DNA from 2 places in the Paenibacillus sp. FSL L8-0340 genome. Region 1 is predicted to be linked to the other one. Evidence: riboswitches for the same ligand, from Rfam matches in the RefSeq annotation. Region 1 holds a riboswitch; the other holds the start of a gene.
What was found. A riboswitch is a leader RNA that binds a small molecule or an ion and turns the genes downstream of it on or off. The one in region 1 is predicted to bind cyclic di-GMP.
Positions count from the first base shown of each region.

Region 2: linked by a shared signal. The riboswitch ahead of NST07_RS01950 (anti-repressor SinI family protein) and the one ahead of NST07_RS14515 (hypothetical protein) in region 1 are both predicted to bind cyclic di-GMP.

Region 1 covers NZ_CP151967.1:3,245,285-3,252,861, forward strand. Annotated here, with positions in the region: gene tnpB (IS200/IS605 family element RNA-guided endonuclease TnpB) at 1-231, shown strand, start outside; partial or broken gene NST07_RS14495 (GNAT family protein) at 415-804, shown strand; gene NST07_RS14500 (DUF4179 domain-containing protein) at 749-2,341, opposite strand; gene NST07_RS14505 (sigma-70 family RNA polymerase sigma factor) at 2,310-2,891, opposite strand; gene NST07_RS14510 (hypothetical protein) at 3,012-3,278, shown strand; cyclic di-GMP riboswitch class I at 3,377-3,468, shown strand; gene NST07_RS14515 (hypothetical protein) at 3,519-4,574, shown strand; gene NST07_RS14520 (hypothetical protein) at 4,708-5,067, shown strand; gene NST07_RS14525 (ketoacyl-ACP synthase III) at 5,105-6,103, shown strand; partial or broken gene ltrA (group II intron reverse transcriptase/maturase) at 6,586-7,577, shown strand, end outside.
Region 2 covers NZ_CP151967.1:421,700-429,276, forward strand. Annotated here, with positions in the region: gene NST07_RS01945 (2-oxoglutarate dehydrogenase E1 component) at 1-2,057, opposite strand, end outside; cyclic di-GMP riboswitch class I at 2,542-2,626, shown strand; gene NST07_RS01950 (anti-repressor SinI family protein) at 2,654-2,806, shown strand; gene NST07_RS01955 (helix-turn-helix domain-containing protein) at 2,906-3,238, opposite strand; gene NST07_RS01960 (hypothetical protein) at 3,661-4,731, shown strand; gene NST07_RS01965 (signal peptidase I) at 4,750-5,343, shown strand; gene NST07_RS01970 (TasA family protein) at 5,430-5,933, shown strand; gene NST07_RS01975 (TasA family protein) at 6,015-6,836, shown strand; gene NST07_RS01980 (aldo/keto reductase) at 6,926-7,577, opposite strand, start outside.

The sequences.
Region 1 (7,577 bases):
GCGTCCTGGAGTGAGCTCGAACGTCAAATCTCCTACAAGGCGAAATGGTACGGACGCACGGTTAAGATTTCGGATACCTTTGCCCCGACCAGCCAAACCTGTTCTGTATGTGGCTTCATCAACCCCGAAGTGAAGAACCTTTCAGTGCGGCAATGGGTCTGCCCAGGTTGTGATACAACGCATGATCGTGATGAAAATGCCGCACAGAATATTATAATGATGGCGGTTTAACCGTCTTGCAAAGAACTGTGGGAACCACAGGGATCGCTTGGTGTACGATTTTTCACATTTGAGAAAATCGATGCATTTTGCTTCAAGGAAGCAATGACCCAAGAATCCCCCACCTCTACAGGTGGCGGGAGTGTTCAAAGACAATAAATGAAGAGGGATGCAATTACATAAATATTCGGCTGTAATGATAATGACAAATTGCTTGGTATTATCGAGGCATTTGATTTTAATCAGAAAGTAAATATGGTATCGGTCGGCTATTTTTTGGAGCAAGCCCATTGGGGGAAAGGCATTGCTTCAGAAGCGTTATCCCTATTGATAAGTTATTTGTTTAATAATGCGGATATCAATAGGATTCAAGCTGAAGTAATGCCTCCCAATAGGGCTTCCAAAAAGGTACTGCTGAAAAACGGCTTTATGAAAGAAGGGACTTTGAGACAAGCCAATGTATGGTCAGGCAAAGGAATCGTCGATCTTGAAGTGTACAGCATCCTGAAAGATGACTACATCAGCAAACTCAAGGTTTTTTCACTTCTATTTTTGGCAGAGCAAAGCTCCAGTTCACATCGGTAAACCTTTTATCCGTTATGACCCGGCGGAGCGTCAGCTCCTCGGGCAGTTCAGTCATGCCTTTGGCAATAAGATAGGCTTCATTCACATGATTGCCCGTCTCACCGAATGTGACTGTCTCATCCATAGTGAAACCACCTCTAAAGATAACTTTGTATTCCTTTCCTTTACCATCGAGGGCGACCCACTTGTCATTGGCAAATCTGTTGGTGAATTCGCCGCTGACCGACATCCAGCCGGATATTCCCGGTTCATCCTTAATTTCTTTGATCTCCATCTTGTTCACCTTCAGCACATCACCTTGAGCACTAAATACTGCGGGTTTCTCATTAAGCTCATGAGGATGGAACGTCACTGAATCGTTAGACTTGACGGGACTATTGTAACCATCCAGGATGAACCGTACTTGCCGGCTGTCATATGGAAGGCTCTTGAAATAGTAGGTCCAGTGCAGCTTGCCGGCTTGTTCTGTTGATCTGACAGTGTAGCCGAAGGAAGTGTCGGTAATATATCCGGACTTGTAACGGTTGATTCTTGAAACTTCTTCACCTTTCTCATCCTCAAAATGGAACATGAGCCCAAGAGCGTTATTAAGATTGGCAGAAATAAGGCTGGCTGCCTCTCCAGTAAGCGAGGTGTTGAATTTCAGTGTGACACCTGCAGGTGTATGCATTACTTGATCCATCTCCAGCTTCATCCCATCCGGAGTTTTATAGACATGGTCCTTCAAATCTGTGGTTACCGATAATGCCTGTGCTGCGGTCATATCTGCTTCATAGCTAAAACTCCAGTCTCCGGCGACTACCTTTTCTGTTTCACTGTTTGAAGCCAGTTCATGAATATTGCCTTGAATAACTACGGTGCTTCCTGGGCCTTCATCAGGGAATACGTAAGTCAACAGCAGAGAGGCTTGACCAGAGTTTCCATAAATGTCACTGGCCAAGGGCATGATCTCTTTCAGTTCTCCGATGTTGTGTCCTTGTTCATCATGGATTTCCAATTGGCTGGTATTAAATTTGGACATTGCGTCGTTGGCAGCATGTCCGGTTTTATCCGTAATGCTAATGTTAAGCACCAAACGGGTAGGATCAGCCACTACGTCCTGCAGGACAAAGGTATAGCCTTTATCGGTTTTCTCTATGCCAGGCTGCTGCACCACTCCGAGTATTTTGGCGTCCAGAAGACCAAGCTCTGCCCACTGGTTGGCAAGGAGGAACGGCTTCTGTGGAGGGTTGGACAGCGTCTCTGACACTGTACCTGATTTGCCTATAAAGAACAGTAATGAAGCAATTCCTATCACTGCAGCAACAGTGCTGCCCCACTTTAAACCTCCTTTTAGGGTGCGGCCCGTTTGCATTCCGGATATCTCGGATAATTGTTGCCCGGAGGCAGGCAGTATCTCTGTATTGCGAACTTGTTCCATAACGCGCTCTGTGAAATCATCAGCTAGATTAGAGCTTGTATACAATTGTGAATCCGTCAATAGATCGTTATCAGTGCCGGACAAGTCATTGTGATTGGTGTAAGCCCATTTTTTCATTGGAACCCTCCCTGGATTTCGACCATTGTTTCTTCAGCTTTTGACGGGCGCGGTGGAGACAATTTTTGACCTGATGCATAGGCATTCCCGTTATCGCTGAGATTTCCTCATAGGATAATTCATTGGTATAGCGAAGCAGCAGTACAATCCGGTATCGTTCTGGAAGCTTGGACAATTTCCGGTGCATTTCAAGCTCGTCTTCCTTACGCATATACTGCTCTTCAGGGGTTGGCCCGCGATCCTTCTCCTCCAGTAAGTTACTGCTTGTTAGGCCTGGGGATTTCCGCCTTTTCAGTGACCTGAAGTGGTTGATCGCAATGGCGTACAGCCAAGCCGCAAAGCTTGATTGGCTATGATGCCCGCGGAGTTTCTGGTATGCCTTAATAAATGTTTCCTGGGCCAAATCCTGTGCATCCTGGTGACTGGCGCCCATACCGAGCAGCAGACCATACAAGCTTGACTTGTATTTGTCTACAAGTACCGCAAAGGCCTCCCGGTTGCCCTGCAGCACTTCGGCAATGATTTGTTCGTCGTTTTCCTGTGCCTTCATCCAGTGCCTCCAATTGATTTATTTGTATATAAGACGCACCAGCGCCACAATATTTCTCACTTTTAATAAAAAAGAAAGATTATGTTCAGATCATACTACACATTGCAGGGGGAAGAGAGAATGAAACAAGACGAAGCAATCCGTCAGGTAGGCCTGGCCGTAAAGGGTGATCCGGCAGTCAGGGCGGTATTTCTGAAAGGCGCACATGCCAGAGGAGAGCAGGATGCTTACTCGGATGTTGATTTGTACTGTTTGGTCCACAGCGAGGGCTTGACAGATTTTTTAGCGCGCAGAATATCCCATATGGAGAGCTATAAACCGCTGATATTCTGGTCAAACGGATCTATGCACTATCGTAGCCAAACAGATACAGCGAACAATATTTGAATGTGAGAAAAAAGGAGGATAATGACTGCTATTGTCGAATTATAAATTTAGATAGATAATAAATACCAAAATATGTTTGTGATTCGGAAGCGCCAGCTGATGAACAAAGGCAACTCCGCCGAAAGGCGGAAGACGCAAAGCCACCGGTCTAAACCGCTCACGAAAGCGGCATGACAGCGGGGACGCTCATGTAGTTTGGTTTTTTGTTGTCTAAATACAACAAAAGGAGAATAAAAAAACATGTTTTTGAAGATTCGCCACAAATTGAGGCCAGGCTTAACGTTTATTCTGGCTGCGGTCTTGGCTGCAGGCCCCCTGATTGCCACTCCGGTCCACGCAGCTGCGAAGTACACTTTTACGGATGTCAAAACTGCATATAACATGCCGCTTGACTACAACTATAAGTTCACAGGTGACACGATCGCTTCACTGGAGAAGGATAGCAAAGGGGCTTATCAGCTGTACTTACATAACTGGAAGAAGAAGACGACGGAGAAGGTCACTTCAACTAACACGTTCAAAACGAACTTGCAGCTCCTGGGAGACAGTGTTTATTATTATGAGTCCACAATTGAAGTGACTAAGCAAATTAATATCTACCCGAAGAAGCTGGTACAGTACAATTTGAAAACCAAAAAAACAAGCGAGCTTCCGCTGGAAGTGAATAATCCGGAATTACTCGGTGTGGGTGATAAATATTATGCACACAGCAGTAGCTCATATTTTTACTTCACTAACAAAACGACGCTGGAAACCCAGACCATTAATGATCTCGGTTTTGATCAGGTCTACCAGTTTGTAGATGACAAGTTCATCTATAGCAAATGGGACACCGGCACGTTGTATCTGTATGATCTGCCAAGTTCAAAAACAACTGAGATTTATAAGCTGAAAGAAAATGAATCCTTCAACCTCGTAGCTTCGAATGGTAAAGATATTGTCTGGATGATTGACTCCAAAGAAGTGGATACTGCCGGCAAGACCAAAAATTACTTCATTTATATGACGATGGACCGCAGTAAAGCCGGAGCCCCTGTTAAAGTATTGCTTAAGCGTGAATGGGTAATTGGCGACCGGAATGATCTATTAATCGTGGGTGACAATTATGCGGTGTTCTCGGAAATGATGAACAATAAACTGGTAGCCCGCGGAGTGAACCTCCGAAGCGGGGAACTCTTTTTGCTTGGGGAACGAAACCGCAGTGCGGACAATTTTGTGTATTTTAATAAAGACACTTTGATCTCACGCGACGCGAATGACTTTATTGTGCTTCGTACAATAGTCAGAAGGCCCTAAATAAATTTTTAGAAACTATCAAAAAATGCAATTTGATGATAGCAGGAAAGCGGTAAATCTTGGGTATCAACCTATTTCCAATGAATCCCGCAATCACAAATTGAAAAAACAACTAGAGGAGTGTCGTTAAAAAATGATCGCAGAAACTAAAATGTACCCGGAATTCAACACCATCTTCATCAGCTTGCATGGATTTGCCGAATTGGCTGAAACGGTAAAAGAAGTGGAAATATTCGAGGCGTCCATGCCGACCTTGCCGATTCACGAGATGTCTCTGATTATTGACTGCAATGATATGGCGCCCTTCAAGCCGGAGATATTGCCGGTTCTGGAACGCTGCTATGTGCTGTATAACGGATTTAAACATGCGGTTCTGGTGAATCCGAAGAAAGTGGTAGCCAAATCTCAATTACAGAGAGTAGCTCCAAGCGCCGGATTTAAAGGACATTTTGTGGACACGGTGGAAGAGGCATGGGCAATCGTTAAATCCTAAATCGTATATCCTAAATCTAAGCAGAGGGTGGTCGACCATGGCTAATGTCAAAATAATAAGCACCGAAGTGTACCATCCTGCCTATAAGATCAGCAATGAGGAATTGGCTCTGCAGGCCGGAGCTTCAGCGGACAAGCTTATCGGCATTTGGGAGTTCTTTGGCCGTAAGGATCGTTATTACGCGGCGGACTATGAAGAGAGCACGCTTTATATGGCTATTGAAGCATCCAAAAGGCTATTGAAGAACTGCGGGCTCAGCGGAAGCGATTTGGATATGATCGTATTCTCCTCAGGAACACATGATTTCAGCGCTCCGACAGATGCTGCATTTGTGCACCAGGCACTGGAGGGTAAAGATTCCTGCATTATCTATGACAGTAATGCCAACTGTGTAGGTATGGTTGTCGCTGCTGACCAAGCAGCCCGATCCATGATATCCACTCCCAGAGTTAGATACGCACTCATTGTAGGGTCGGAGCAGATTGCCCGTTTCTACAAAGAAGGTGACCTGGCGTCCAAGGGCCTGTGCGGAGATGCAGCCTGTGCGGTTCTGCTGGAGAGAGTGGAGGATACGGACTCCGGCCTGATAGATTCGGCGTACTACACCAATACGCAGAAGGCGGAGGATATGCAGTTCCCTGCCGGAGGCATGACACAAATGTACGGAGAACATCTGTCGCTTGAAGAGAAAAAAATCTATCTTCATCCGGAGTACAATGTCAATGTGGCTTTCCCGACAGCGGTATCCAATATTGAGCAGCTGCTTCAGGAACATGGCTATACTAAAAGTGATGTGAAGCACTATATCCTTAGTCAGTTAAACTTGAGCGTCATTAAAGATATCGCGGGCAAGCTGGACGAGGAGCTCGTTAAATTCCCTTACATTGGGGATATTTATGGCTACACAGGCACAAGCAGTCCATTTATCACCCTTCACCATGCGATTAAGGACGGTACGCTGGTCCCCGGCGACTTGTTCTTTATGTGGTCGGTAGGCGCGGGTATTACGAGTTGTGCTACCTTGTGGAGACTCTAACATCACTATTACAGTAATGGAACGCGATAGAAAAACAACGAAAGCCTGCGCTTTGCCGCAGGCTTTTTTGTGTGGTACGCCCAGCATGGGCGTCATCTCTAGGTGAAAGTCCCGAACGGGGGCTGGCAAGCGCCTACCGTTAGCCAAGAGCAAGGGTGTCCACCGTGAGGCGGAATCTGAAGGAAGCTGGAGGCAAAAGCACGGCCTGAGGTACACGAATCAATTTGAGGCGGTTGCAGCCGGATGAGTCACCCACTCATGACGAAATCCTAAGCTGCCAAAGACTGCAGCCGTAAACTTGGATAGGCGCGGGCGGAAAGATGACGTTCTTATCTGGGGAGACCTGCCGGATACGCAAAAAAAAAAACTTGTAACAGTAGCCGAGAGGCTGCGCTGAACCGGCAGGAGTCAGCAGAGGCCATAGTACGTAAGCTGTTGCAACAGCTTACGGAAGGGCTGAACCGAAAGGAGAGAAGAAAACGATGCGTTCGTATGAAGAGCAACGACAGCAGAATATCTCGCAAGAGAGCTTGCGGCAAAGAGAAGCGGTGAAGCCGCCAGGGTATGCCGGAGCGCCGAGCTCTTCGTCGGCACAAGTCGCCCCTTCCTCTCGCGAAGACCAGAACAACTTGCTGGAGCGAATGCTCGAAGGAGATAACCTTCGGCTCGCGTACAAGCGAGTGGTGCAAAACGGAGGAGCACCCGGTGTGGACAGTGTAACGGTAGCGAATCTACAAGTTTACCTGAATACGCACTGGGAAACGGTGAAAACTGAACTCCTGGCGGGAACTTATAGACCTGCGCCAGTCAAACGGGTGTAAATCCCCAAAGCCGGAGGCGGCGTACGGCTGCTAGGCATCCCGACCGTGATGGACCGTTTTCTCCAGCAAGCACTTCTACAAGTCATGACTCCGATCTTTGACGCACGGTTCTCTTGGTACAGCTACGGCTTTCGGCCGGGGAAGAGTGCGCATGACGCAGTTAAACAAGCCCAAAGGTATATTCAAAGTGGCCTGAGATGGGTCGTGGACTTGGATTTGGAGAAATTCTTTGACCAGGTGAATCACGACATGCTGATGGCAAGAGTCGCGCGGAAAGTAACGGAGAAACGTGTGCTGACACTAATCCGTACCTACTTAAACGCCGGAGTCATGGTGGATGGAAAGCTTAAGCGCAGCCGGGAGGGAACGCCACAAGGCAGTCCGCTCAGTCCGCTTCTAGCAAACATTCTACTGGACGATCTGGATAAGGAACTGACCGGGCGAGGGTTGCGATTCGTACGCTATGCGGACGACTGCAACATCTTTGTGGCGAGTAAGCGAGCAGGCGAACGGGTCATGGAATCGGTCAGCAGATTTGTAGAAGGAAAGTTAAAACTGAAAGTGAACCGGGAGAAAAGTACGGTAGCCAGACCTTGGCACCGGAAGTTCTTAGGATTCAGTTTCCTAAGCCAGAAACAGGCAACGATTCGACT
Region 2 (7,577 bases), 2.8 Mb from region 1:
ATGACAAAGGTTTCCGGGGCAAACACGTTATAGCCGTATTCATACCCGAGCACCGACGCTTCCGACAGCGGACTGTTGTACACCCCGAAGGAGGCGCTGGAGTCCTTAAGCTGATGCAGCGGAGAGAAAAGTGCCCCTGTGTCACTGTCATGCAGCACCAGATGGCGGTGCGCGAAGGTACCGCGCTGGGAGTCCTGGCCGCTGAGACGAATCGGTGTGCCATCCTTCAGAATCGTAGCGAAGGCGAGGGCTTCTGCGAGTGCCCAGTCCACGCGTTCTCCATCATTCAAAGCGTCTTTGCGGCGCTGTAGAATCCGCTCCAGCTTCGGATAGACCTGGAAGCCGTCCGGAACCGACAGCAGCTCCCGGTTAATTTCCTGCAGGTTGTCAAGCGGAACCGCTGTAGGGCGCTGCGGTGTAGGTGCGCTGTCCAGGGCAACTGAGGTTTTGGCGTCTGCGTTCTTATGCTTGCCTTCCTTCATCTTATCAAAGGCTTGCTGCAGTACGCCTTCGGCTTCGGCATTCATTGCCGTAACGTCTTCTACCGTGATGACGCGCTCCTCCTGTAACCGTTCCGCGTACACTTTGTATACAGTAGGATGATTGCGCACTTTACCATAAACAATCGGCTGTGTCGTTTCCGGATCATCCATTTCATTATGTCCGTGGCGGCGGTAGCCGATCAAGTCGATCACGAAATCCTTCTTGAACAGATTGCGGTAGGCGCTGGCCAAACGGACGGCTGCAATGCAAGCCTCCGGATCATCGGCATTGACATGCACAATCGGAATTTCATAGCCCTTAGCCAGGTCACTGGCATAGTGGGTAGAACGGGAATCCTCACTTTCCGTCGTGAATCCGATCCGGTTATTGACGATAATATGCACCGTACCGCCGTTCTGATAACCTTTAAGCTTGCCGATATTAAGGGTTTCGGCCACGATGCCTTCACCCGGGAAGGCAGCATCGCCATGCATCAGCACAGCCATGGCTTTATTGGTGTTTAGCTTAGGCAGACCCGGAGTGCTGCGGTCTTCCTGGGCCGCACGCGTGAAGCCCTCGACCACCGGATTGACGAATTCCAAGTGGCTGGGATTGTTGGCCAGAGTGATCCGTGTACGGACGGTTTCGCCTTCACGGACAGCGCGGTCAGCGCCGAGATGATATTTCACATCGCCGGTCCAGCCGTAGTTAATGCCCATGGAGCCTTCGGAAGGGAACAGCTCCTTGTTCGGCGAATGATGGAATTCCGAGAAAATAATATCATAAGGTTTGCCCAGGATATGAGCCAGGACGTTAAGCCGTCCGCGATGCGCCATACCCATCAGGATATGCTCGGCACCGTCATGAGCGGCAGCACGCACGATTTCATCCAGCATCGGCACCAAGGCGTCATTGCCTTCCAGGCTAAAGCGTTTCTGGCCGACAAAGGTTTTATGAAGGAAAGTTTCGAACTGCTCTACCTGAATCAGCCTTTTCAGCAATTCTTTGCGCTCTGTGTTGTTTAGAGGCGCGGGAGAGCTGGTAGATTCCGCCTGGCTGTTCAGCCAGCGCAGCTCCTGCTCGTCACGCACATGCCCGAATTCATAGGCAATGGTCTGCGTGTAGGCCTGGCGCATCCGGTGAACGGCATCCCAGGCCGTATGAACGTCATTCGGGGCATTCTCCCAGATCAGCGAGGCGGGCATAGCCATTAAATCCTCGCGGGTCAGATCATAGGTTTCGTACTCCAAATATTTCGCCATCGGATTGTTTCCCCGGTCCAGCGGGTCGATATTGGCGGCCATATGGCCATGTATGCGGATATTGGCGATCAGCTTGGATGCCCTTACGGCCTTTCTAAGCCACTCAGTATCTCCTGAAACCACAGGCAGCGGTGCCTGTTCAGCATCGGGAGCCAATGGAGGGGGGCCGGAACGGGTGAAAAGATCGCGGTAATTATGCTCTACTAAAGTTGGATCTTTTACAAATTGCTCATATTTCTCTTGGATGTAACCCAAATTGGGTCCGTAATACTTGCTCCACACAGTTTCGTTATAGGGATCTTTGGCTGCCATGAATACATCCTCCTAACGGATGAACTCCACGCGCGCCAAAATTTCGCCGGCGCCCTTGTGGAGCTTCGATGTTTGCGGTTTCATTCCTCATCTTATTGTGCAACTTTCAAGCCGGGTAATCAATTCATACTTTGGTTGAATCCGTTCGCAAAACGGTATGATTCAGTGCCTAATTCATACAGAACTATTATAAGTTTGGTTTCTTAACTATATGAAAATAATGCGGCGGTGTGATTGAAATGAATGAAATAAAAATGTTGTTTTCAGTTTTCATATATACATACATAGATAAAGAGGCTTGTTCTACAATTTTTTGGGATTATCGAGTAATTCGTACAAGCAGTTGGCAAAATAATCAATTATTTTCCGTTTCCATTTATACAATATTCCCATAAATCGACACACTTTTCGTGTAAGATATTGTATAATGTTATTGCGGATAACGGTTTCATGAATTTCTAGCCAGATCCTTTCATGTAAAGGATCCAGTAAAGGGTAAACCTGCCGAAAGACAGGGGCACAAAGTCTCGGGTCTAATGTAGAAATACTACGACGGCCGGACTGCCTGGGGACGCGTAATCTTAGGAGGAGATTTCTTGGATAAGTCCAACCAGGGGAACAACGGAGAACTGCAGACAGTTGATCTGGATTTAGAATGGGTCTATTTGCTGATGTCGGCTAAGCAGGCTGGCATCCAAGCGGATGAAATCCGCCAATTTTTTAATGAGAAGACTTTGCAGGCAATGTAGCGGTTGGTTGTTAATAGCTTTGTACATACAGAAAGGGCACAGCGGATCTCTCCGCTGTGCCCTTTCTGTATGACCGGCAGGAGAGGGAACCTGCATGAATCAGGAATCCTTCTGCTCCAGCCGCCATTTTTGATAGTCCAAGAACTCTTTGAATTCCCGCTTGCTTATACCCGAAGCCATAGCTTCCAGTACGAGCCGGGACCATTCTCCATCCAGAGGTGACTCTTGTACACCGGAAGGCTCTCCGTAAAGAAGCGCATGAATGGACACCTGAAGTGCGTCAGCGATTTTTTCAATAAATTGAATAGAGGGGTTGGATTGTATATTTCTTTCCACATTGCTTAAGTATGATTTCGCCACATCAGCCTTATCCGCAAGCTCCGAAAGAGACAAGCCTTTTTCCAGACGGAGATGGTGGATACGACTTCCCATATTATCTGGCACGATAAAAACGTCCCTCCGTACTTTTTGTTACAGTATATCAAATAACCGTAAGACGGACAAAGCACTATAGAATCAGTTCCGGTATGAATGATCCCCCTTTTATGTCGTTTCCACTCCACATCCCCATTATTTTTGTTTCCTCTGCGGTATCATTTAGATTTTTCATGCAAAAAACGTTCGTTAAAAAGTACGATAAACTGAGGAAAATGAAGCTTAAAGCAGGAAGTTAACTATAAATTGTTCTTTATTGAGAATATTGCAACAAAATGCGATTTTTGATTTGTAGGAGTAATGGCATATACTTACGTCATAGTTCTTTATAACGAACGAATAACGTTCGTCATAAAGGCTGGATGTTAATAGATTACCTTGTTTGCAGGAAATTGCAAGCAGCTAAAGGAGAGGCTCCTGTGAGGCTTTCACGTTCTTCCCGGAATAGAAACATCCGTCGGTATACGCTTCCCCAAATTGCAGGGATCGTAGTGATTTCGGCTTATGGCATCGGCCAAATTACAACGCCCACGTATGCATTGCTGACTGACGTCGCAGCAACCGAATCCTCCAATATCACCACAGCATTTGTGTTTCCAAGTACGGTCGATCACATTGCCAACCAAGCCAGCGAGGCGATGAAGCTTGCTGCCTGGCAGCGTGAAGCGGCGAGAGAGGCGTTAGCGGAGATAACGGACAAGAATACGGACTCGGAGACCGCAGAGGGACGTATTGGAGGTATTCAAGAGGCTGCTGCACAAACGCGTGAGGCTGCGGCCGGCGCGGCTGCCCTTTTAGCTGAGCTTCAAGGCTATCTAACACGCTCACAACTAGAGCTGGAGCAGCAAGTCAATGAAGTGAACCAGAGACTTTCTCCATATGAGGTCGATTTTAATCAATTAACAACCGCACAAAATAATGCTATCCCGGTATTCGAACAATTGCTCAGCCAAGCCAATCTGACGCTGCGCGAATTTCAGGAGATGGTTAGAAAGTTAAGCTCCATCAGAAGAGTGGACGCTTATGTGCAGGCAGCCTATCATCAGGCATCGACCGCGGCCGAACAGGCCAGGAGTTATGCGGACGAAACCTCGCTGATGCATACGGAGGCCGCTGACGTGATCCAAGGACTGAAAGAGGCTGAGAAGAAGGCGAAGCTCGAAGCGGAAGAAAAGGCGAAGCTCGAAGCTGGGAAAAAGGCGAAGCTTGAAGCCGAGGAAAAAGCGAAGCTCGAGGCTGAGAAGAAGGCGAAGCTTGAAGCCGAGGAGAAAGCAAAACTCGAGTCTGAGAAGAAGGCGAAGCTCGAAGCCGAGGAGAAAGCGAAACTCGAGGCTGAGGAGAAAGCGAAGCTCGAAGCCGAGGAGAAGGCGAAGCTTGAAGCTGAGGAGCAGGCAAAGCCTGATAAGGCTGCTGAGCCGGAAGCCCCTGTCCCGGACGCGAATCCTGACAGCATAACGGTAAAAACAGGCGAAAAGCAAGACGTATTCTAACCAAGGCGGTGCTCTCCAGTGATACTTAAATGGACTCGTAACCTATTGATGTATGCGTTAATTCTTATTTTTCTACTTACGCTGGTATCTGCAATCACTAGCCGGATGAATGGCGGAACGCCCAAGATTCTGGGCAAGGAGATTCTAACGGTGCTCTCAGGCTCCATGGAGCCTGGAATCCAGACGGGGGCTGTCATTGCCGTCAAACCGGTGAGTGAACAGAGTCAGGGATCTTTTAAACCAGGAGATGTAATCACTTACAAAGCTCTGGATGGATCAAACAGCCTGATTACCCACCGCATTGTCAGCGTGCTCGGCTCGGGAGAAAACACCCAGTATATCACCAAAGGCGACAATAACGATGCGCAGGATGCAGATCCTATTCCTTCGAGTAATGTTGTTGCACAGTACGCGGACTTTACCGTTCCGTTTCTGGGATATTTCATGAACTGGGTAAAATCGACCGCCGGGATTATTGTCGTAATGGTTATTCCGGGGATTTTTCTGGTCATCTCGTCCCTTATTACAATCTTCAAATCGATCATGCGCATAGAGGATCCTGCAGAGGTGCAGCTTGCGCCCGGAGAATCCCCGCCTGTTACGAACGGTTGATGCTTCTCCTAACGTGGTTAGGGAAGATTCAATAAATAATTCATAACATACTCCATTCATGGAGATCCAGGAGGAGACAAATAACAATGGCAAATCTCAAAAAAACGATGGCAATGGCAATGGCGACTACAGCACTGGGGGCAACATTAATTGCCGGGGGATCCTTCGCTATCTTTACGAGCTCCGCACAAAATATAGGCAATACGTTTGCTGCTGGCACGCTCAAGATTGAACTGGATAAGAAGGATGAAGCTCAGCAGAAATATTTCAACATCACAAATTGGGCTCCGGGAGATTCTGAAATCCAGCCTGTAGTAGTTAGCAACAAAGGAACGCTTGAGCTGCGTTATGATCTCTCGCTGGCTGTAGGCGGCGACCTCGGCGGCGGAGCAACCCCGCTGGTTATTACCGCATATTCAGATGCGGCTGGAACGGTACCGCTTACCGTTGCCGACCGTGTACTTACCGTGGGCGGATCGGAGACGATTTATGTCAAAGCAGAGTTCCCGAAAGCAGCTGACAACAGCTATCAAGGTAAGTCGGGTACAGCCTCCATTAAAGTAGATGCAGAGCAGACTAAAAATAACTAAGCCTCATAACGAACGGATCTATAACTAAAAATCAAATAAAAAGGGGGCTGCCCCCTTTTTTAATAAGGAGAGCTTACTTCAATGATGAAAAAGAAAAAAATGCTGATTGCCGCATTTTCCTCTGTGGTGCTGCTCTGCGCCGCCATTGGTGGAGGCACGTATGCCTTGTTCACCAGCTCCGCCCAAAACACCGGCAACACCTTTGCTTCCGGTACGTTGTCCTTAAGTACTCACCGCAATGACGTGCCGGTTGAAGGCCCGATGTTCTATACCAGCGACTCCGATGCCGGACGCATGGGAACAGGATTGTGGGCACCGAAAGATACCCATACCCGCGCCATGCTGATCAAGAATACCGGAACGCTGGATGCCAAACTGACCGATCTGATTGCCATCCCGGAAGGAACACCTGCACAGCAGGCCGATGCGCTCGCATTCGGTGAGCAAGCGGTGGTTACTGTAGCCGCTTTGGCTGCTCCAGGCGGCGTCACTCTTAATGCCGATGCGCTCAATGAGGTGAACGAAGCTGCGGACCGGCTGTTCAAATCGTTGATTAACGGTCCTTCCTTCCTGAAGGCACTGGCACGCAACGGACAGGAAGCCTTCGCGATTGCCAGAGAAGCTGTGCTCGACTGGACATACCGCGTAGACAATAACGGCCAGACTGTACTGGTCAGCGTTTCCGATGCGTATGTAGGTTCACTTAAGGATTTGTACAACAGCGGGGCAGGGCGGGATGCCAATCTCCCGAACCTGATTCTTCCTGCCAAGAAGACGATGCATCTGGCCTATAACGTGACTTTTGTTGATGATACCGGCCTCGGCTTCGATAATGACAGTCTGCAGGGCAAATCGGTTAACTTCACCTTCAAGAACAACTTTGAGCAGGTGAAGAATAATTAGAATCGGGAATAGGACATAAAAGGAGCGTCATCTCCGGCTACATGAACCGGAGATGACGCTCCTTTTGGCATGGGATGAGGATATGAGGCTTACGGCAGCTTCTCGCCGCGCGAGCTGACATACAGGTCGTACCATTCCTTGCGCGTAAGCTCCAGCTTGTCCGCACCCGCGCAGGCGGCGATCCGCTGCGGATTCACCGTCCCGATTACCGGCTGGATGGCCGCAGGATGAGTCATCAGCCAAGACAGGACAATCACTTCAGGGGTAGTGTTCTTCTGTTCGGCGAGCGTTTGGACCATAGCCGCCGTGTTCACGACACTCTCAGGCTGGCCTGTAAGTGAACGCCCGCTGAATAAGCCTTGGGCCAGCGGACCCCAGGCCTGCAGCTGGATGTTCTGCGTCCGGCAATATTCGAGGGTACCTTCGGGAAAGGTGATGTCTTTCCAGGGTTCACGGTTTACGCTGACCATGGCATCCAGCCAGCTTATTTTGGCCAGACTCATGTGCAGCTGGTTCACGGCGAATGGTTCGTCACAATAATGCTCCAGCAGCCGGATCTGGGCGGCACTCATGTTGGAAACGCCGAAGTGACGCACCTTTCCCGCCGCTTTGAGTTTCCGCAGCGCTTCGGCTACTTCTTCGGGGTCCATAAGCGGATCGGGACGGTGCAGCAGCAGAATATCAATATATTCCGTGCCCAACCGGGAGAGGGTTCCTTCGACACTCTTCAGAATATGCTCC